DNA from 4 places in the Arthrobacter paludis genome. Region 4 is predicted to be linked to each of the others. Evidence: riboswitches for the same ligand, from Rfam matches in the RefSeq annotation. Region 4 holds a riboswitch; each other region holds the start of a gene.
The links. Region 4 has a riboswitch for S-adenosylmethionine ahead of AC1Q5D_RS16800 (OsmC family protein). Riboswitches for the same ligand answer to the same signal wherever they lie in the genome.
Positions count from the first base shown of each region.

Region 1: another riboswitch for S-adenosylmethionine. It lies ahead of AC1Q5D_RS14330 (substrate-binding domain-containing protein); the one in region 4 lies ahead of AC1Q5D_RS16800 (OsmC family protein).
Region 2: another riboswitch for S-adenosylmethionine. It lies ahead of AC1Q5D_RS00690 (methylenetetrahydrofolate reductase); the one in region 4 lies ahead of AC1Q5D_RS16800 (OsmC family protein).
Region 3: another riboswitch for S-adenosylmethionine. It lies ahead of AC1Q5D_RS05105 (MFS transporter); the one in region 4 lies ahead of AC1Q5D_RS16800 (OsmC family protein).

Region 1 covers NZ_JBXAEW010000017.1:52,343-57,490, forward strand. The annotation lists gene AC1Q5D_RS14320 (ABC transporter permease) at 1-210, opposite strand, end outside; gene AC1Q5D_RS14325 (sugar ABC transporter ATP-binding protein) at 207-1,724, opposite strand; gene AC1Q5D_RS14330 (substrate-binding domain-containing protein) at 1,714-2,778, opposite strand; SAM riboswitch class I at 2,856-2,945, opposite strand; gene AC1Q5D_RS14335 (FadR/GntR family transcriptional regulator) at 3,132-3,896, opposite strand; gene eat (ethanolamine permease) at 4,077-5,148, shown strand, end outside.
Region 2 covers NZ_JBXAEW010000001.1:131,496-136,643, reverse strand. The annotation lists gene AC1Q5D_RS00700 (hypothetical protein) at 1-119, shown strand, start outside; gene AC1Q5D_RS00695 (NHL domain-containing thioredoxin family protein) at 238-2,190, shown strand; SAM riboswitch class I at 2,431-2,530, shown strand; gene AC1Q5D_RS00690 (methylenetetrahydrofolate reductase) at 2,602-3,513, shown strand; gene metE (5-methyltetrahydropteroyltriglutamate--homocysteine S-methyltransferase) at 3,564-5,148, shown strand, end outside.
Region 3 covers NZ_JBXAEW010000004.1:209,353-214,500, reverse strand. The annotation lists gene AC1Q5D_RS05115 (IclR family transcriptional regulator) at 1-483, shown strand, start outside; gene AC1Q5D_RS05110 (LLM class flavin-dependent oxidoreductase) at 613-2,004, opposite strand; gene AC1Q5D_RS05105 (MFS transporter) at 2,018-3,433, opposite strand; SAM riboswitch class IV at 3,483-3,600, opposite strand; gene AC1Q5D_RS05100 (NAD(P)-dependent alcohol dehydrogenase) at 3,772-4,872, shown strand; gene AC1Q5D_RS05095 (AbgT family transporter) at 4,869-5,148, opposite strand, start outside.
Region 4 covers NZ_JBXAEW010000025.1:6,660-11,807, reverse strand. The annotation lists gene AC1Q5D_RS16810 (MFS transporter) at 1-1,170, opposite strand, end outside; gene AC1Q5D_RS16805 (PucR family transcriptional regulator) at 1,324-2,499, shown strand; SAM riboswitch class IV at 2,696-2,812, shown strand; gene AC1Q5D_RS16800 (OsmC family protein) at 2,852-3,412, shown strand; gene AC1Q5D_RS16795 (Hsp20/alpha crystallin family protein) at 3,560-4,015, opposite strand; gene AC1Q5D_RS16790 (DUF305 domain-containing protein) at 4,247-4,840, shown strand; gene AC1Q5D_RS16785 (HNH endonuclease signature motif containing protein) at 4,962-5,148, opposite strand, start outside.

The DNA of each region.
Region 1 (5,148 bases), on a different contig from region 4:
GGCGAGGCCGATGCCGGCGACCGCGAACACGGTGGCCTGGGTCAGGACGGCCCCGACGTTTCCCGGGGTGGCGAAGTGGGGGGACGCGAGGGCGAACGCGGCCAGGACGAGAACGACGACGGCGTACCCGGCCCAGGCGAGCAGGCCGCGGCCGGCCGCGGTCCGCGGGGAGGTGGCCCCGGGCGCGGGGATGGCGGTGGTGGCGCTCATGCGGGCTCCTTGGTGGTCTCGGCGCCGGAGGCGAGGGCGAGGATGCGGTCCGTGGTGGCGCCCGGCCCGGAGATCTCGGCGACGACGGATCCCCGGTGGAGGACCAGGATCCGGTCGGCGAGGCCCACGAGTTCCTCCAGGTCGACGGTCACCACCAGGACGGCGGCGCCGCCGTCGACCAGTTCGCCGAGGTGGGAGTAGATCTGGGCCCGGCTTCCGACGTCGACGCCGGAGGTCGGTTGGTCCAGGACGAAGACGGACGCGCCGGTGGCGAGCCACCGCCCCAGGACCACCTTTTGCTGGTTGCCTCCGGAGAGGCGGCCGGCGACGGCGGCGCCGTCCGCCGGGCGGACGTCGAGCCGCTTGACGAGACCAGCCGCCAGCGCCCGTTCCTTGGCCTGGGCGAGGAACCCGCCGGCGCGGCTGATGCTGCGCAGGCTCGCCGCGGTGAGGTTCTCTGCCACGGTGTGGCGGGTGAGCAGCCCGTCGCGGCGCCGGTCCGCGGGGACGTAGGCCCCGCCCGCGGCGACGAAGTCGGCGCCGTCCCGGATGGAGCGGCCGTGGACGGCCACCCGTCCGGCGCGGCGGACCGCGCCGGTCACGGCGTCGGCCACCGAGTCGACGCCGGAGCCCACCAGGCCGGTGACGGCGACGATCTCGCCGGGGCGGACCCGCAGGTCGAGCCCGTCCAGGGCCCCGGGAACCCGCAGGCCCTCCGTCTCCAACGCGGTGGCATCCGACCTCGGCGCGCGAGGCTGGCGCGCGTGGTCGAACTCGGTGACGGCACGGCCGACCATGAGCGCGACGACATCGTCGAGGGTGCCCTCGGCTCCGAGCCGGACGTCCCCTGCGTTGCGGCCGTTGCGCAGCACGCTGATCCGGTCGGTGATCTCCCGCAGCTCTTGGAGGTAGTGGGAGACGTAGACGATCCCCACCCCGGTGGCGCGAAGCCTCCGGAGGGTCCCGAAGAGCTGGTCGACCTCGCCGGCGGCGAGCGGGGCGGTCGGCTCGTCGAGGATCAGCACGCTCGGCTCGGCGAGCACTGCTCGGGTGATCTGGACCAGTTGCTGCTGGGCGACGGTGAGCTCGTCCACGAGCAGTCCGGCGTCCACGCGCTGGCCCGTGCACCGTTCGATGTCGGCGGCGGCCCGGCGCTCGAGCCCGCGGCGGTCCAGCCAGGCGGTGCCGGGCAGGTGGCCGAGGTAGAGCTGCTCGGCCACGGTGAGCCGCCCGGCCAGGTGCCGGTCCTGGTGGATGACCCGGATCCCGAGCGCCTCGGCGTCGGCGGGGCGGGCGATCCGGGCGGGGGCGCCGTCGACCTCGATGCCGCCGCCGTCGGCGGCGTACAGGCCGGTGAGGACCTTGATCAGGGTCGACTTGCCGGCCCCGTTCTCCCCGACCAGGCCCAGGATCTCCCCGCGGCGCAGGGTGAGGTCGACGCCGTCGAGGACGCGGGCGGGGCCGAAGGACTTGCCGATGCCGCGCAGGGCGAGCAGCGCGGGCTCAGATGCCAAGGTCACTGCGCACCTGCCCGACGTTGTCCTTGTCCACGAACACGGGCTCGAGGTAGCTCGTGGTCGGGACCTCGTCCTGCCGCCCGCCCAGGTACAGGGCGACGTTGTTCGCGGAGGTGGCGGCCATCTCGCGGGTCTGCTGGGCGACGGTGAACTCGAAGGAGCTCTCCGGGTCGGCGATCAGGTCCAGGGCGCCGGGCTCGGCGTCCACGCCGTAGAGGCCGATGTCGTCGCGGCCGGCCGCGTCGACGGCCTGCGCGGCGCCGATCAGGGGCATGTCCCAGCAGCTCCAGATGGCATCCACCTTGCCGTCGGGCAGGCGGCGCAGCTGGTCCTGGATCTGGCGCTTGGCGTCCTCGATGGTGCCCTCGTACTTGTCCTGCAGCTCGGGCTCGATGATCTCGATCTGCGGGTAGTCCTCAAGCACGAGCTTGAGGCTGTCGTACCGGATCCGGCACGGCGTGACGCCGGGGAAGCCGTTGAAGGCCAGGATCCGGCCCTCGCCGCCGATGTCCTCGGCCAGCGTCCGGGCCAGGGTGGTCCCGATGTTCCAGTTGTCGCTCGTGACGTTGTTGACGCTGTGCTTGGACTGGAAGTCGACCGTGAACAGGGGGATGTCCGCGTCCTCGACCTTCTTCAGCGCCGGCGTCAGTGTCTGCGCGTCGCCGAGGATGACGATGATCGCGTCGGGGCGCTGGGCGACGAGGTTCTCGACGTCCGTCACGTGCTTGCCGTCCTGGGCCTCGGCCTGGGTGGCGATGACGGTGCCACCCAGCTCCTCGATGCGCGCCTGGAGCTCCTCGTACACGACCCGGCTGAAGTCGTGGACGATGTCCTTCGCCGCGATGCCGACGGTCTTTCCCTCGAGGGAGGGCACGGAGGCGGCGGCTTGCGTGGCCTCGGCCGCCGCGCTGGGCGTTGCCCCGGCAGCGGGGGCGGCGCCGGCCGGAGCCGCGGGCTCCTTGAGGGAGCATCCGGTCAGGGCCGCGGATCCGGCCAGGGCGAGCGCGAGCAGTGTGGCGCCCGGACGGCGGCGGGTTGCGGTGGTGGTCATGGTGGGCGTCCTCCGGGTTGGTGCTGGGGAGCCGCGCACACTCCGGCGGCGCCAGGCGGCGTGCCGGTTCGCGTGGAACTCCATCGGTTCTGGCGGTAGCACTCGCCCCTGCGGGGGCCTTGCTGCGGCGTCGACGAGCCAGATCTCTCGGCCGCTCTGGATGGTGTGCCCCGATTCAACCAACGACGACGGTGCGCGTGGCACCCGCCCGTCACATGACCGCCACATGACGCCGTAGGGCGACGCAACGCGTCACGCGGCGCCATCTCCGGGCGACGGGACGGGGCAGGGCGCGTCACTCCGCGTCATGTGACGCGTCCGCACGACCTTTGTTGCGGGTCTGTTGCGCGCGCTCAGTCCCGGGTCGTGGTGTTCGGCGTCCGCTCGTCCTCCAGGAACCCGCGCAACAGGGCCGCCGTGCCCTCGAGGTGCTCGGCCATGCGGGCGCGCGCCGCCTCCGCGTCGCCGGCGAGGATCGCCGCGACGATCGCCGCGTGTTGCTCGTGCGAGTGGGCGATGTTGGGGTCGAGGACCGGGATCCTGTCGAGCAGGTCGCTGGTGGCGGACCGCGCCTCCGCGACCGCCTGCGCCAACATGGGCGAGCCCGAGAGCTCGGCGATGGCCACGTGGAGCCTGGCGTCCAGCGGCCGGTAGTGCGTGGGGTCCGCCCCGCCCACGGCGTCGAGCGCGGCGACCAGACCGGTGCGCTGCTCGGCGGAGAGCCGCGCCATCGCGGCGTGCGCCGCCGCCGCCGGTTCGACCACGGCCCGGAAGACGAGGACGTCCTCGACGCGGGCCGCGTCCTGGCTGCGCAGCGACCGGCCGGGCCCAGGGGCCCGGTCGGAGACCACGGCGCCGCCATACCGGCCCCGCTGGATCGTGATGTACCCGGCGCGCTGCAGTTCTGCGAGCGCCTCCCGGAGGGTGGCCCGGGAGACCCCCAGCTCCTCGGAGAGGTCCCGCTCGGCCGGCAGCCGCGTCCCGGGGGCGAAGACGCCCAGGCGCATCCCGCGCAGCAGCTGCTCGACCGTCTCCTCGAAGACGTTGCCGCGGCGCACCTGGCCGAGGACGCGGAACGCGGCGGCCGCGGGGCTGTCGGCGGACGGTGTCTCGGACATGGTGCAAGCATCGCACAGGCGGCAACGGCACCCCCAATGGTGTGGAAACAAACTTTTAATGGGTCTGCTCCGGCTCAAGCATTGACACCCACTGGTGGCGTGACTCACAGTGGTCAGCAGTCAAAGGACTAATAACAGTCCATTGATCTTCCAACTTCCTCCGCTGGCAGTGAGGCTTCCATGGCACGGACATCCCACATCGATTACGCAAGCGTCGACCACGACTACCTCAAGCACCGCCAGCTCAAACGCGGCGCCGCGGGCTGGGTCCTTCTGGCCGGGCTGGGGGTCGCCTACGTCGTCTCCGGCGACTTCTCCGGCTGGAACCTCGGCCTCGGCGTGGGCGGATGGGGCGGCCTGCTCATCGCGTTCGTGCTCATGGGGATCATGTACACCTGCATGGTCTTCGGGCTGGCCGAGATGTCCTCCACGCTCCCGACCGCCGGCGCCGGCTACGGCTTCGCGCGCCGGGCCCTCGGCCCCCTCGGCGGCTTCGCCACGGGCATGGCCGTGCTCATCGAGTACGCCGTCGCCCCCGCCGCCATCGCCACCTTCATCGGCGGCTACATCGAGGCGCTGGGGCTGTTCGGCATGACCAACTCCTGGCCCGTGTACCTCGTGGCGTACGTCGTCTTCATCGGCCTGCACATCTGGGGCGTCGGCGAGGCCCTGAAGGTCATGTTCGGCATCACCGCCATCGCCGTCGTCGCGCTCGTCATCACCGCCGTCGGGCTGGCGCCGCACTTCGAGGCGGCCAACCTCTTCGACATCGTCCCCGACGGCTCGGCCGGCTCCAGCGCGTTCCTGCCCTTCGGCTTCTCCGGCGTCCTGGCCTCGTTGGTGTTCGGCATCTGGTTCTTCCTGGCCATCGAGGGCGTCCCGCTGGCGGCGGAGGAGTCCGCCGACCCCCGCAGGGACATGCCGCGCGGCATCATCGGCGCCATGATGATCCTGATCGTCTCCGGGGCCGCGATGCTGGTCCTGGTCCCGGGCACCGCCGGGGCCGCCGCCATGGCCGGCTCCGACTCGCCGCTGCCGGAGGCGCTGCGGGCGGTCAGCAACCCCGTCCTGGCCGACATCGTCAACTACGCCGGGCTCGCCGGGCTCGTCGCCAGCTTCTTCTCCATCATCTACGCGTACTCGCGCCAGCTCTTCGCCCTGTCCCGCGCCGGCTACCTGCCGCGGTTCCTCTCGGTCACCACCGGCCGGCACACCCCGTGGGTGGCCCTGGTCGTGCCCGGCACGGTGGGGT
Region 2 (5,148 bases), on a different contig from region 4:
AGCGGGACGGGCACGTGGCCATGGTCTCCTTCATCGGCACCAGGGGCCTGGACGACGGCCGTTTCGCGGAGATGGCCTCGGGCATCCTCGACGCGACCCTCGCCGAAGCGGGCGGGTAGCGGGGGACGACGGCGGCGCCCCCGCCGTCGTCCGCCGTCATCCGGGGCGGCGCCGGGAACAGCCGCGGGGATAATGGCGTTGGAACCAGAACGTCAGCCGACAGCGTCCAGGAGCAGCATGAACACCCCCACCCCAGCCACCGAGTCCGTCCGCGCCTCCTACCGGGTCCGCGCCTCCGAACTGGTGGGCCGCAACTGGCTCAACACCGGCGGCAAGCAGGTCACCCTCGAGGACCTGCGCGGCAAGATCGTGGTCCTCGACTTCTGGACGTTCTGCTGCATCAACTGCCTCCACGTGCTGGACGAGCTGCGCCCGCTCGAGGAGAAGCACCGCGACAAGCTGGTGATCGTGGGCGTGCACTCGCCGAAGTTCGAGCACGAGGCGGACCCGGACGCCCTGGCCGCCGCCGTCGAGCGCTACGAGATCCACCACCCGGTCCTCGACGACCCGGAGCTGGACACGTGGCAGGCCTACTCCGCCCGCGCCTGGCCGACGCTCGTCGTCATCGACCCGGAGGGCTACATCGCCGCCCACCTGACGGGGGAGGGCCACGCCAACGGCCTCGGCATCCTCGTCGAGGAGCTCGTCGCCGAGCACGAGGCCAAGGGGACGCTGCACCGCGGCACCGGCCCCTACGTGCCGCCCCCGGCGCGCGAGGGCGACCTGCGTTTCCCCGGCAAGGTCGCGGCCCTGCCCAACGGCAACTTCCTGGTCGGCGACTCGGGCCACCACCGCCTCGTCGAGCTGGCCGGGGACCTGTCCACCGTCGTGCGCACCATCGGCGAGGGGACGAAGGGCCACGCCGACGGCGGCCCCGACGCGGCCCGCTTCAACGAGCCCCAGGGCCTGGCGCTGCTGCCCGCCGACGTGGCGGCCCGGGTGGGCTACGACGTCGTCGTCGCCGACACGGTCAACCACCGCCTGCGCGGCGTCTCCCTGGGCACCGGCGAGGTCGTCACGGTGGCCGGCAACGGGGTCCAGCGCCTGCTGGACGTCGAAACGGCCCGGGCCGCCGGGGACGCCGCGAACGACGCCGGGGCCTGGGTGTGGGACCTCGGCGCCGACCCGCTGAACACCTCCCTGTCCTCGCCGTGGGACGTGGTGTGGAGCGCGAAGGCCGGGCGCGTCGTCGTCGCCATGGCCGGCACGCACCAGATCTTCTCCTTCGACCCGGCCACCGGCGCGCTCGAGGTCTTCGCCGGCACCGGCCTGGAGGGGCTGACCGACGGCCCCGCCGGCGGGTCCTGGTTCGCCCAGTCGTCCGGCCTCGCCGTGGACGCCCGGGGCGACGTGTGGGTCGCCGACTCGGAGACCAGCGCGCTGCGCGTGCTGCGCCTCGGCGACGACGGCCGCGTGGACGCCGTCGCGTCCGCGATCGGGACCGGCCTGTTCGACTTCGGGTTCCGCGACGGCGAGGCCGGACAGGCCCGCCTGCAGCACCCGCTGGGCGTCGCCGCGCTGCCCGACGGCTCCGTCGCCGTGGCCGACACCTACAACGGGGCCGTGCGCCGCTACGACCCGGCCACGGGGACCGTCTCCACCCTGGCCCGCGGCCTGGCCGAGCCCTCCGACGTGCTGCTGGACGGCTCCGTCGACGGCGAGGCCGTGCTGCTGGTCGTGGAGACCAACCGCCACCAGCTCGTGCGGGTGCCCCTGCCGAAGGAGGCGCTGACCGTCGACGAGGGCGCCTCGCAGACCGCCCGCCCGCGCACGCCCGTCGCCGCCGGCCAGCACGCCCTCGAGGTCCGCTTCGCCGCGCCGAAGGGCCAGAAGCTGGACGACCGCTGGGGCGACCCGACGCAGCTGAAGATCTCCTCCTCGCCCGAGGAGCTGCTGCTCGAGGGCGCCGGCACGTCCGTGGGCCTGGCCCGCACGCTGGTGCTCAACCCCGACGTCGCCGAGGGCGTCCTGCACATCACCGCCCGGGCCGCGGCGTGCGACGGCGAGCCCGGCGGGGAGATCCCCGACCACGCCGCCTGCCACCTGTACCAGCAGGACTGGGGCATCCCGGTGGTCCTCGACGCCGGCGGCGAGACCGCGCTGACGCTCGACCTGCGCGGGCTGGACTAGGAGGCGCCGGCGGCCCGCGCCGCCCACCCCCCACCGATAGGCGGGGCTCCCCGAGGGGAGCCCCGCCTTTTTGCGTGCCCTCCCTCGGGCGTCACGGGCCCGTCATGTGACGCGGGCGCGGCCCGGGTGTGACGCCCGCGGGCCGCCCCGCCGGGACACGATCCGTCATGTGCGCCCGCGTGACGGCCGCCGCCGCCGGGAACTTGCCGCATCCCGGGCGGCGCGGTGACATGGACCCACCAGCCATCCAGAGCGGCCGAGAGATCTGGCTCGACGACGCCGCAGCAACCATCCGGGGCCCACGGTCCGGGAACGGTGCTACCGCCAGAAGCGATGGAGACACATCGTCGGCGCCCGGGCGGGCCCCGCGCCGATGCCGTGCACTCCCTCGCGATCCCGCGAGGAGGACGAATGACCACGACCACCGCGGCGGCCCCGCCGTCGCTTTCCTACGAGCTGTACCCGCCCCGGGCCGGCGTGGCGCCGGAGCGGATCCAGGCCACCGTCGAGGCCCTCGAGGCCACGCAGCCGGACTACGTGTCCGTCACCTGCAACGGTTCCCCGTCCAGGCGCCGCGCCTCGCTCGACTTCCTCAGGCACCTCATGCACGAGACCCGCCTGCGCCCGGTGGCGCACCTGACCTGCGTCGGGGAGACCACCCGGTCGCTGGACCGGACCGTCCGGGAGCTGCTCGGCCTGGGCGTGCGCGGAGTCCTGGCCCTGCGCGGGGACCTGCCCACCGACCCCGGGGTCGACCGGGGCGAGTTGCCGTTCGCCCGGTACCTCGTGGAGCTGATCCGCGACGTGGAGCAGCGGCACGGGGCCACGCTCGCCGGCGGACGCCTGTCCGTGGGCGTGGCCGCCTACCCGGACCACCACCCGGAGTCCCCGTCCTTCCAGCACGACCTCGAGGTGCTGCTCGCCAAGGAGCGGTCCGGCGCGGACTTCGCGATCACGCAGGTCTACTTCGAGCCGGACCGCTACGGACGCCTCGTCGCGGCCGCCCGCCGCGCCGGCGTCACCATCCCGATCGTGCCGGGGATCATCCCCTTCGACAGCGAGCGGCGGCTCGAGCGCCTGGCCCAGCTCACCGGCCTGGCCCCCGACCCGGCGCTGCTGCACCGGCTCGCGACGGCCTCGGACGACGGCGCACGCCGCCGCATCGGCGTCGACGCCGCCCTGCGGCTGGCCCGGGCGGCGTTCGACGACGGCGCCCCCGGCCTCCACCTGTACACGTTCAACGACCACCGCGGATCGCTCGACGTCGTCGAGGCCCTCGGACTCGCCGGCACGGCCCACCGGGCCGCCGGCGTCCCCGCCTGACCGGCGGACCGACCCACCACCACAACCACCACACCACCCAGGAGAGAACCATGACCGCCCAGCACCAGACCCCGGCCCCCGGCTTCCCGGCCGCCACCGTCCTCGGCTACCCGCGCATCGGCCGGACCCGCGAGCTCAAGCGCGCCCTGGAGGCCCACTGGGCCGGACGGCTCGACGCCGAGGGGCTCGACCGCGCCGACCGCGCCGTCCAGAACGCGACCGTGGAGCGGCTCGCCGAGCTCGGCCTGCGCACCGACGACTCCTCGATCCCGGCCGACTTCGCCCTCTACGACCAGGTCCTCGACGCCACGGCGGCGCTCGGCGCCCTGCCGGGCCGCTTCGCCGACCTCGCCGGGGAGGACGGGTCCGTCGACACGGCCGCGTACTTCACGCTCGCCCGCGGCGACGCCGAGCGGCCGCCGCTGGAGCTGACGAAGTGGTTCGACACGAACTACCACTACCTGGTGCCGGAGATCGGCCCCGAGACCCCGTTCGCGCCGCTGGCCCACCGGCTCGAGGCGATCGTCGCCCGCTTCCGGGGTCTCGGCGTCGCCCTGCGGCCGGTGCTCGTCGGCCCCGTCACCTACCTGCTGCTGTCCAAGCCGGAGGACGGCTCGCCGGACGGGTTCGACCCCCTGTCGCGGCTGGACGACGTGGTCGCCGCCTACCGGGGCATCCTCGCCCGCCTCGCCGAGGCCGGGGCCGACTGGGTGCAGTTGGACGAGCCGGGCCTGGCGACCGATCGGGGCGGCGCGCTGGCCGGCGAGGGCGGGCCGGTGGAACGCGCGTACCGCGCCCTCGCTGCGCCCGGCGACGGCGGGGCCCGCCCGGCCCTGTTCGTCACCACCGGCTACGGCACCGCGGGCGACCCCGCCGAGCCCGGGGCCGCGCTGGGGGTCCTCGCCCGGGCCGGCGTGGAGGCCGTGCACGCCGACCTGGTGCGCGGCGACGTCCCCACCGCCCGGCACCTGCGACTGCCCTCCGCTACCCGCCTCGTCGCCGGGATCGTCGACGGGCGCAACGTGTGGCGCAACGACCTGCGCGCTTCCCTGGAGGTGCTGGTTGGCCTGCGCGCGGCCGCTCCCGGAGGGGTCTCCGTGGCCACCTCCACGTCGCTGTTCCACGTGCCGCACGACGTCGCGGCCGAGCGGAACCTTCCGGAGCACCTCGCCGGGTGGCTGGCCTTCGCGGACCAGAAGGTCGCCGAGGTCCGCTCGCTCGCGACCGGCCTGGCCGCGGGCGGAGACGCCATCGCCGCCGCCGTCGCCGACTCCGACGCGGCCCGCGCCCACCGCGCCGACTTCGGCGGAGTGCGCGTGGACCGCGTCCGCCAGCGGCTCGCGGCGCTGACGGACGAGGACTTCCGCCGGGTGCCCGCCGACGAGCGGGCGGCCCTGCAGCAGGCCCGGCTCGGGCTTCCGCCCCTGCCCACCACGACGATCGGGTCCTTCCCGCAGACCGGGGAGGTCCGGAAGGCGCGCGCGGCGGTGCGCTCCGGGGCGATCGGCCAGGCGGAGTACGAGGAGTTCCTGCGCGCGGAGATCGGGCGCGTGGTCCGGCTCCAGGAGGAACTGGGCCTGGACGTCCTGGTCCACGGCGAGCCGGAGCGCAACGACATGGTCCAGTACTTCGCCG
Region 3 (5,148 bases), on a different contig from region 4:
ATGGAACGCCTCTTCGAGGCGACCCGGGAAACCGTGCACTTTGCCGAACTCGACGGCACGGAGACCCACTTCCTCGAGGCCATCGAAAGCCGGCGTGCGGTCCGTGTCGCATCCCGCCAGGGTGCGAGAATCGCCGCCAACTGCACCGCGACGGGCAAGGCGATGCTCAGCCTGCTCTCGGACGAACAGCTCCAGACGTTGTATCCGCAGGAGGAACTTCCGGGACTCACCAAGGGCTCCATCACCTCTCGGACTGCCCTGGTCGCCGCCCTGGAGGAGATCCGCGACGTCGGCTACTCGACGAGCCGAGAGGAGAGTGAGGACGGGGTCATGTCAGTGGCTGGCGCCATCACCAGCCCGAGCGGCAAGACCTACGGCATTAACGTGTCCGTGCCGGCCCACCGCATGACCGATGATCTCAGGGCCGAATTGGGGGTGCTGGTCCGGGCGGCGAAGGAGGAAATCCGGGCGTTGTTGGTCTAGTCCCTCCCTGCAGGGACGCCCACGGCCACCTGGGATTAGATACCCCCGCCGGACGTCCACGGGGCACTTCGTCCCGCGGGGTACGCCGCGCCCCCGTCGTCCCCCCGTCCAGCCGGGGACCCGTGCCCCTCAGCGCCCCGGAACCGCCGCCCCCCGTCGGTGCCCGGCCCCGCGGTGGTCCGCGGCCAGCTTCGGGCCGGCGCCGAAGAACCGCTCCCGCAGCGTCGCGCCCGCGGCCCCGGCGTCCGTCTCCGGCAGGAGGCCGCGGCGGCGCAGTTCCGGGGAGGCCAGGCGCGCGAACTCGATCAGGTCCGCCGGGCGGACCGCGGACGAGAGGTTGAACCCGTCGATCCCGGACTCGTCCCGCCAGCGCTCGAGCTCGTCGGCGACGGTAGCCGGGGACCCGGCGATGACGGGTCCCCGCCCCCCGATCGCGATGAACTCGGCGAGCTCGCGCACGGTCCACCGGCGGCCCGGGTCGAGCTTGGTGAACGCGGCGAGCGCGGACTGGTTGCCCTCGGTCTGGGCGTACTCGAGCGGGGCGTCCGGGTCGGCACCGGAGAGGTCGACGCCGGTCCAGCCGGCGAAGAGCGCCAGCGCGCCCTCGAGGTCCACGTACCGGCGGTAGTCCTCGAGCCTGGCGGCCGCGGCCGCGTCGGTCTCCGCGACGACGACCGTGGCCATGGCGAAGACCCTGATGGCGTCCCCTGACCGGCCGCGCGCCTCGAGCTCGCTTCGGACCCCGTCCACCCAGCGCCGGACCAGGGCCGGGGAGGAGCCGGAGAAGAAGATCGCCTCGGCGTGGTCCACGGCGAACCGCTGCCCGCGCGCGGACGCCCCGGCCTGGAAGAGCAGGGGCGTGCCCTGCGGCCCGGGCTGGGCCAGGGCGTGGCCGGGGACGGAGAAGTACCGGCCCTCGTGGCCGATCGCGTGCACCTTCCCCGGGTCCGTGAACACGCCGGCCTCCGCGTCGGCGCGGACGGCGCCGGGCTCGAAGGACCCCTCCCACAGCTTGTACACGACGTCCATGAACTCGTCGGCCCGGTCGTAGCGCTCGTCGTGCGGGATCTGCCCGGCCAGGCCCAGGTTGCGGGCGGCCGAGTCCTGGTAGCTCGTGACGATGTTCCACGCGACCCGCCCGCCGGTCATGTGGTCCAAGGTCGCGAACCGCCGGGCCAGCAGGTACGGGGCCTCGTAGGTGACGGACGCGGTGATGCCGAAGCCGAGCCGGCGCGTCGCGGCCGCCATCGCCGACACCGGGACGACGGGGTCCAGCAGCGGGTACTGGACTCCGGAGCGGATGGCAGCGTCCGGCCCGCCGCCGTACACGTCGTACAGGCCGGGCACGTCCGCGAGGAACAGCCCGTCGAACCCGCCGTCCTCCAGGGCCCGGGCCAGGTCCACCCAGTAGTCCAGCCGCTCGAACCCGGCCGCGCCGGAGTCCGGGTGCCGCCACAGCCCCGGGGACTGGTGGACGGGCACCATCATCTCGAACGCGTTCAGCAGCAGCGGCCGGGGCATGGGCGGGTTCCTCCTACTTCGCGGGGGTGGGCTCGGGGGCGCCGGCCGGGACGGCGACGGCGACGCCGCCGTCGCCCGTGATCGGCCCGTCGGCGAACTCGTCGTGGGCGCCCAGGCCGGCGCGCTCGCGGCTGCGGGCCGCCTGGGCCGGGTCCTTCGCGGCCAGCGCGGCGGCCAGGGACAGCCCGGCCAGCAGCGTGAGGTATCCGCAGACCAGCCACGGGGTCCGGCCGCCGGCGGCGAACAGGGACGCGGCGATCACGGGGGTCAGCCCGCCGGACACCACCGTGCCGAGCTGGTAGCCCATGGACACCCCGGTGTAGCGCACGCGCAGCGGGAACTGCTCGGCGAACCAGGCGGCCTGCGGCCCGTAGATCGCGTCGTGAAGGACGTTCAGGCCGAGGATGACGACCAGCGGCAACAGGGCCAGCGGGCCGGCCCCGAGGAAGGCGAAGAACGGCCACACGAACACGCCGATGCCCACCGCGGCGGCGACGGCGATGCGGCGCCGGCCGAACCGGTCGGAGGCCAGGCCCCACAGCGGGCCCGAGGCCAGGCCGATGGCGCTGGCGACCATCACGGCGACGACGCCGGCCGTCGAGTTCTCCCGCACGTCCTTGAGGTAGGTGAGCATGTAGACGGTGATCGTGGAGAACAGCGCCGGCTGGGCCAGGCGCAGGCCGATGGTCACCAGCAGGGCGCGGCGGTGGTGGAGCACGACGTCGCGGACCGGCGTGCGCGCGGTCTCGCCGCTGGCCTTGAGGGCCTGGAACTCGGGGGCGTCCTCCACCCCGAGGCGGATCCACAGGCCGACGGCGACGAGCACCGCGGAGGCCAGGAACGGGATGCGCCAGCCGAAGGACTCGAACTGCTCCGCGGTCAGGGCGTTCTGCGTGACGAAGAACGCGCCGGTCGCCAGGAGCATCCCGGCCGAGGAGCCGACCTGCGTGAACGAGCCGAAGAAGCCGCGCAGGGTGCGGGGCGCGTGCTCCACGGAGAGCAGGGCGGAGCCGCCCCACTCGGCGCCCGTGGACAGGCCCTGCAGCAGGCGCAGCAGCACGAGGCCGACGACGGCGTACCAGCCGATGGACGCGAACGTGGGCAGCAGCCCGATCAGCGTCGAGGACAGGCCCATGAGCAGCAGCGACGCCACGAGGAGGGCCTTGCGGCCGATCCGGTCGCCGAGCCGGCCGGCGACGATCCCGCCGAGCGGGCGGGCCAGGAAGCCGACGGCGAGGGTCGCGAAGGACGCGATGATTCCGGCGACTTCGCTGGCCTGCGGGAAGAACTGGACGTTGAAGATCAGCGCGGCGGCCGTGCCGTAGAGATAGAAGTCGTACCACTCGATGGTGGTGCCGACGAACGCGCTGAGGAGCACGCGGCGCTTGTCGCGGACGCGGACGGGCGGGGCGGACGGGGGTGCGGACATGCGGACCTCGTTCGGCTCGGGGCGCGCCCGGGCCCCGGGAGGGCGGGCGCTACCGGTCTTGCCCGCCACCGGGTGGCGCGGGCCGAATCATCACCTGGGGCACCCCACACGGGTCGGAGGGTTGCCGGCCAACGAACCAGGGTTCTGCAGCGTTGGCGCTCGTGATTCCTCCCAAAGCGTATCCGGGCACGCGCCCGGGCCGCACCCGGGGACGTCATGAACGGTCATGGGCGGCCAGCGCCGCGCTTGGCCCGGCCAGGCGGCGACACACCCTTCGCCTCCGCGGCGCAGCCGCCTAGGGTGGGCCGCACCACATCCCGAAGCGCAAGGAGCCCACCATGCAGGTCACCGCCGCCCTCGCCACCGCCCCGAAGGCCCCGTTCGAGCTCGCCGAACTCGAACTCGACGACCCCCGACCCGGCGAGGTGCGGGTGCGCCTCGCCGCCTGCGGGGTCTGCCACACGGACGCGATCGTCCGCGACCAGTGGTACCCCACTCCCCTGCCCGCCGTCCTGGGCCACGAGGGCGCGGGCACCGTCGAGGCGGTCGGCGACGGGGTCGCGGACCTCGCCCCCGGGGACAAGGTGGTGCTCAGCTTCAACAGCTGCGGCGCCTGCCGGTTCTGCCGCGACGGGCACCCCGCCTACTGCGCCGCGTTCTACGACCACAACTTCGCCGGCCGCCGCGCCGACGGGACGGCTGCGTTCTCGCGCGACGGCGGCGCCCCCGTCTCCTCGCACTTCTTCGGCCAGTCCGCGTTCGCCTCGGCCGCGAACGTCGCCCGCCGCAGCGTGGTGAAGGTCGACGACGACGCCCCGCTCGAGCTGCTCGGCCCGCTGGGCTGCGGCATCCAGACCGGCGCCGGCGCGGTCCTGAACGTGCTCCGGCCGGAGGCCGGGTCCAACGTCGTCGTCTTCGGCGCCGGCGCCGTCGGGCTCGCCGCGGTCATGGCCGCCCGCGTCGCCAACGCGACCACCATCGTCGCCGTCGACGTCGTCCCCTCCCGGCTGGAACTGGCCAAGGAGCTCGGCGCCACCCACACCGTCGACGGGCGCGCCGACGACCAGATCGACCAGATCCGGGAGGCCACCGGCGGCGGGGCGCAGTACGCCGTGGACACCACCGGCGTCGCCGCCGTCTTCCGCACCATGACCGACTCGATGGGCACGCTCGGGCACGCCGCCCTGGTCGGCGCGAGCGCGCTCGGCACCGAGGCGACCATCGACGTCGGCACCCAGCTGCTCTCCGGGCAGACGATCAGCATGGTCATCGAGGGCGACTCCAACCCGCCGCTGTTCATCCCCCGGCTGATCGGCCTGCACCGGGCCGGCCTCTTCCCGTTCGACCGGCTCGTGAAGCAGTATCCCGTCGCCGAGATCAACAGGGCGTTCGAGGACAGCGCCAGCGGGGCGACACTGAAGCCCGTGGTGGTGTTCTAGCCGGTGTAGATGTCCATCCCGGGCCCGGTGCCGGTCCCGGTGAGGAAGAAGACCGTGAGGACGCCGAGCCAGAGCACCCAGAACACGGCGGTGAACGGCAGCATCCGCCCGATCAGCGAGCCCAGGCCCGCGTCCGGCTCGTACCGGCGCAGGTACGCGAGGATGATCACCAGGTACGGGTTGAGCGGGGTCAGGGCCTGCGTGGCGGAGTCGCCCACCCGGAACACGGCCTGGACGAAGCCGGCCTCGTACCCGATCAGCCCGAACATCGGGATG
Region 4 (5,148 bases):
GGTGTTCTGGGCGAAGCCGACGCCGGTGTACCGGGTCGCGGCCGGGAACAGCCCGGTCAGCACGGTGCCCGAGGCGGCGTACGGGAAAGACAGGGTGGCCACGGCCAGGACCATGCCGGCGACGACCAGGGGACCGCTGCCGCTGGTGATCAGCCAGAAGGCGGGCAGGGTGGCGACGGCGGAGAGCACGCCGCCCCACAGGATGACCCGGCTGGCGCCGAAGCGCTCGCCGAGGCGCCCGCCGGCGATGAGGACGGGGATCTCGACGACGGCGGCGATCATGCCGCCGAGCAGCATGAGCGAGGGGTCGTAGCCGAGCACGTTCACGCCGTACCAGACGACGAACGCCGTGACCAGGTAGAAGCCCCCGACGCCGAGCAGGGCGGCGGCCATGCCGACGATGATCTGCAGCCAGGACTGGGCAAGCGTGGTCCGGATCGGGGCCTTCTCGACGGCGTCGTGCTCCATGAGCTCCTGGAAGACCGGGGACTCCTCGAGGCGGCTGCGGATGTAGAGGGCGACGAGCAGCATGGGGATCGCGGCCAGGAAGGGGATGCGCCAGCCGAAGGAGTTGAAGCTCTCCTGCGAGAAGAACAGGGTCATCAGGAAGAACCCGCCCGAGGAAAGGATCGTGCCGATGGGCGAGCCGATCTGCGGGATGGCGGCGTAGCGGGCCCGCTTGGCCAACGGCGCGTTCTCGACGACGATCGTCATCGCGCCCGACCATTCGCCGCCGACGAACAGGCCCTGCAGGACGCGCAGCAGCACGAGCAGGACCGGGGCAGCGATGCCGATGGCCGCGTAGGTGGGGAGCAGGCCGATCAGCCCGGTGACGAGGCCGATGCCCACGATCGTGATCATCAGGACGCGGCGGCGGCCGATCCGGTCGCCGAGGGCCCCGAAGAACATGCCGCCCAGGGGACGGGCCACGAGGCCGACGCCGAACGTGGCGAAGGAGGCCAGGGCGGCCGCCGTCGCGTTCTCGTTGGCGAAGTATTGGACGTTGAAGACCAGCGCGGCCGCCGCGCTGAACAGGAAGAAGTCGTACCACTCCATGGCGGTACCGAGCAGGGCGCCGAGGGTGACCTTCCGCGCCTCCTCTTCCGAGATCTGCCGGGTGGCCCCGGCCTCGAGATGGTGGGCCGGAACGGCGTTGGTGGTGGTGGCCATGTCTCCTCCGCGGGACGCGTGGTGGGTGATGCCGGCCGGGTCGGCCCCGGCCACCACCCAGCATGCCCTGGACCCACGCGTTCTTGTGTCGCCAATCACATCCGGTTCCGTAGACTGGCGTGTGCAAATGCCCAATTTTTGCCCGCGGAGGCCGTGTTGGAGACCCCTGAAGCAGCCGGACTGTCGGATTCCGACGCCCGGCGCTGGAACGAACTGCTCGACGGCCTGGACGCGGAGGAGTTGACGGACGCGTTCCTCGCCCGGGTCCTCGAGCTCGAGGACTACCGCGGCGGTCCGCTTCCGGCCCGCGAGATCCGCCGGACCGGCACCGCGTCGTTCGAGGCCCTGATCGCGGGGCTGCGGCCGGGGGCCGACCGGGTGGCCCTCGAGGCGGAGCAGCAGGACATCGCCCTGGAGGTCGGGGTGTCGCGGGCCAGGGCAGGGATCCCGGTCGCGTCGCTGATGACGGCCATCCGCCAGGACTTCACGGTGCTGTGGGACCGGCTGCGCGGTCAGGCCGGGCCCGGCGACGCGCCGCTCCTGGTGCGGCAGGCGGACTCGGTGTGGCGGATCGTCGACGAGTACGCAGCCTTGACGCAGGCGGTCTACCTGCGCGAGAGCCAGCGGATGGCACTGGAGGAGAGCTCCGCCCGCCAGGCGCACCTGGCGGCCCTACTCGGTCCGACCGCGGCGACCCCCGCCCAGCTCGAGGCGATCGCCGAGGGGCTCGGCATCGATGCCGGGACGCCGCTCTGCGTCGCCGTCGCACTCGGTGACGCGGCCTCGGGATTGCGGATCGCGGCCGCCCAGGCGGAGCGCCGGGGAGTCCTCATGATGGCCCACCCGTCCGCGGACGGCCTCACGGTCCTCTGGGCCCCGGGCCGGCCGGGCTCCGCGGCGGCCGAGACCACCGAGCGGGTCCGGGCCCTGTCCTGCGGCCTGGTCGAATCGGTCGACGGGCTCGCCGGCATCTGGCCCGCGGCGCGGCTGGCGCGCGAATTGGCCGGCCTGGCCGATCCCGTGGATGGGCGGGCCGCGACGCTGGACGACGCGTGGCCCCGGATCGCGCGGCTCCGGCTGGCTGAGGCGGGCGTGCCCCTCGGCGCACCGGTCGACTCGGCACTTGCCGGCTGCGGACCCGCCGAGCACACGCGGCTGGTCGAGGCCGTCCGCGCCTACCTCGAGACGGGAAGCGTCGCCGAGGCCTGCCGGCGCGTGTTCTGCCACCGGAACACCCTCATGAACCGCCTGCGCCGCTTCGCCGACCTGACGGGCATCGATCCGACCGTGCCGAGGGAGGCCGCCCGCCTCGTGATCGTCTGGGCGTAGGCGCGGGCGACGGGACAGCGCGCAGCAGGCCGGTGGGCGGACCGGCGCCCCAAGCGCGTCGCCGGGCGGACCGGCGCCTCAGGCGCGCCGCCGTCGTCCGCCCCCGCACACCCTATGGCGCCGGTGGCGCCCCACGTGACTCCCAGCGACGCCTCCGGTTGCCGCGACATTGTGAAACAGGGCACAATCGGCCCTGAATCAAGAGTCCCTGCCGCGAAGGCCCTGGCCGGCGGGGCGGCAACCCTCAGGCTGTAGCGGGGTGCCCCAGGTGACGATTCGACGCGCGCCAGCCCGGCGCGCGTAAGTACGGCGCCGCAGGGGACGCGGCGCGTGGAGAGCGAAAGGCACACCTATGACCGAAACCGCCATCACCCCGGACTTCGACATCGACCTCGAGGAGGCCACGGTCCGCGCCGAACGGCTCGAGGCCGCGGGCCGCAACTGGTTCGAGCGCATCGGGCAGGACCCGGGGAACGCCGACCTCGTGTTCCGGGCGCGTGGAGAGGGAATCGGCTCGGTCGCGACCCGGATCACGGCCGGCCGGCACGAGTTCACGATCGACGAGCCGGCGGCCCTGGCCGGCGACGACGAGGGCACGAGCCCCGTGGAGGCTGCGCTGGCCGCGCTCATCTCCTGCCAGGTCGTGGTCTACCGGCTGTACGCGCACCAGCTGGGCATCCGCGTCGAGGACATCGCGATCGACGCCGAGGGCGACCTGGACGTCCGCGGCCTGTTCGGCACGGCCGACGGCGTCCGCCCCGGCTTCTCGGACGTCCGGCTCAAGGTCACCCTGACCGGACCCGAGCCCCGGGAGCGCTACGAGGAACTGCAGCGGACCGTCGACGAGCACTGCCCGGTGCTGGACCTGTTCCGCAACCCGGTACCCGTCTCCGTGGAGGTCGCCAAGGCCTGACCCGGAACGCCGGCGGCGCCGGGACGCCACGTTGGGTGGTGTCCCGGCGCCGCTGCGCGTGAGGGCTCGGGCGGGGGCCGCTGCGCGTGAGGGCCCGGGCGCGGGCGGGCGCCGCTTGCGGGCGCGCGCCCGCGCCCGGAGGCGGGGCTACGCCTCGACGGAGCGCTGCCGGCCGCCGGTCTTGCCCTCGATCGTCTCGGCCGGGGTGCCGGCCTGGACGGCGATCTTGCGGGGCTTGGCAGTTTCCTGGACCGGGATGGTCACGCTGAGCACGCCGCGGTCGTAGTGGGCCGCGATGTTCTCAGTGTCCAGGCCCTGGCCCAGGCTCAGCTGCCGCACGAAGCTGCCTCCGCGGCGCTCCCGGGTGATCCACTGGACGTCCTCGTCGGCGTTGAGCGTGCGCTCGGCCCGGATGGTCAGGAGCTGGCCGTCGACGTCGATGTCGACGGAGTCCGGATCGATGCCGGGCAGGTCGGCGCTGAGGACGTAGTGGTCCCCTTGGCGGAACAGGTCCATCGGCATCTCCCGCAGGGCGCTGCGCCCCTCGAGGAGGGCGCCCGCAACGCGGTCGAGCTCGCGGAACGGGTCGAACATGGTGGCCATTGCGATCAACTCCCTTTCGCGGCACCGGGGTGCCTTGTCGTGGTCTTCCTAGGGCGTCCCTAGAGTTGAGTCTCTCCGACTCAACTGTTATGAGATTAGCACTCTCCTGATGTGAGTGCCAGATCTTCGCCACGCCGTGGGTGAACGCGGATGCGCGGTCGGTGGACGGATAGTCTGTGGGGCGTTCCCACGGGGGGTGAGGGAACATCCCCGCCCCCGTCGAAGGAACCCATGCCGAAGCTTTCCGCCGCCCTTCCGGCCGCAGCCGCCGCACTCGCGTTGGCGCTGGCCGGTTGTTCCGCCCCGTCCCCCGAGCCCGCCCCCGCCGCAGCAACGGAGGCCATCGACAGCGCCACGGACCACAGCCCGGAGGACGCACTCTTCGCGCAGACGATGCTCCCGCACCGCGAGCAGGGCATCGAAATGACCGACATCCTCCTCGCCAAGCCGGGGATCGACGACGACGTGGAGGACGTGGCCCGGCAGGTCGGCGCCAACCACTCCAGCCAGGCCGAGCAACTGGGCGCGTGGCTGAAGGCCCAGGGCGAATCGACCTCCCCGCAGCAGGCGACCGACGGGCTTCAGCGCTCCATGGAGGGCCTGCTCTCCGACGAGGAGATGGACCGGCTCCGCGACGCCCCGGCCGGCGAGGCCGAACGGATCTACCTCGCCGGAATGATCGAGCACCACCAGGGTGCCGTCGCGATGGCCCAGCAGCAGGTGAGCGATGGGTTCAACGACCAGGCCGTCGGGCTGGCCCGGCAGATGGTCGACCACCACCGCGAGGAGATCGCCCAGATGGAGCAACTACTCTCCCGGTACTGAGCGCCCGCCGGCGCGTGCGCCCGGGACGCTCCGCCCCCGGGACGCTCCGCCCGGGGTCGCTCCGTCCGGGGTCGCTCCGTCCGGGGCGGATGCCATGGCTGATCGGCGGCGGGCTCCGCGTTCAGAACGGCGGGACGTCGTCGTCCGATGGTCCCTCGTGTGGCTTGACCGGCGAAGCGGCAGCGGCCTCCCTCGCGGCGACACCCCGGCGGAGGTCTTCGAGGCCGTAGGCCCAGACCTTTTCCGAGTGGGGATCGACGGGGATGGCCCGTGGGGACTCCGCAGCCGGGGCTGGTTCGCGCGGAGGC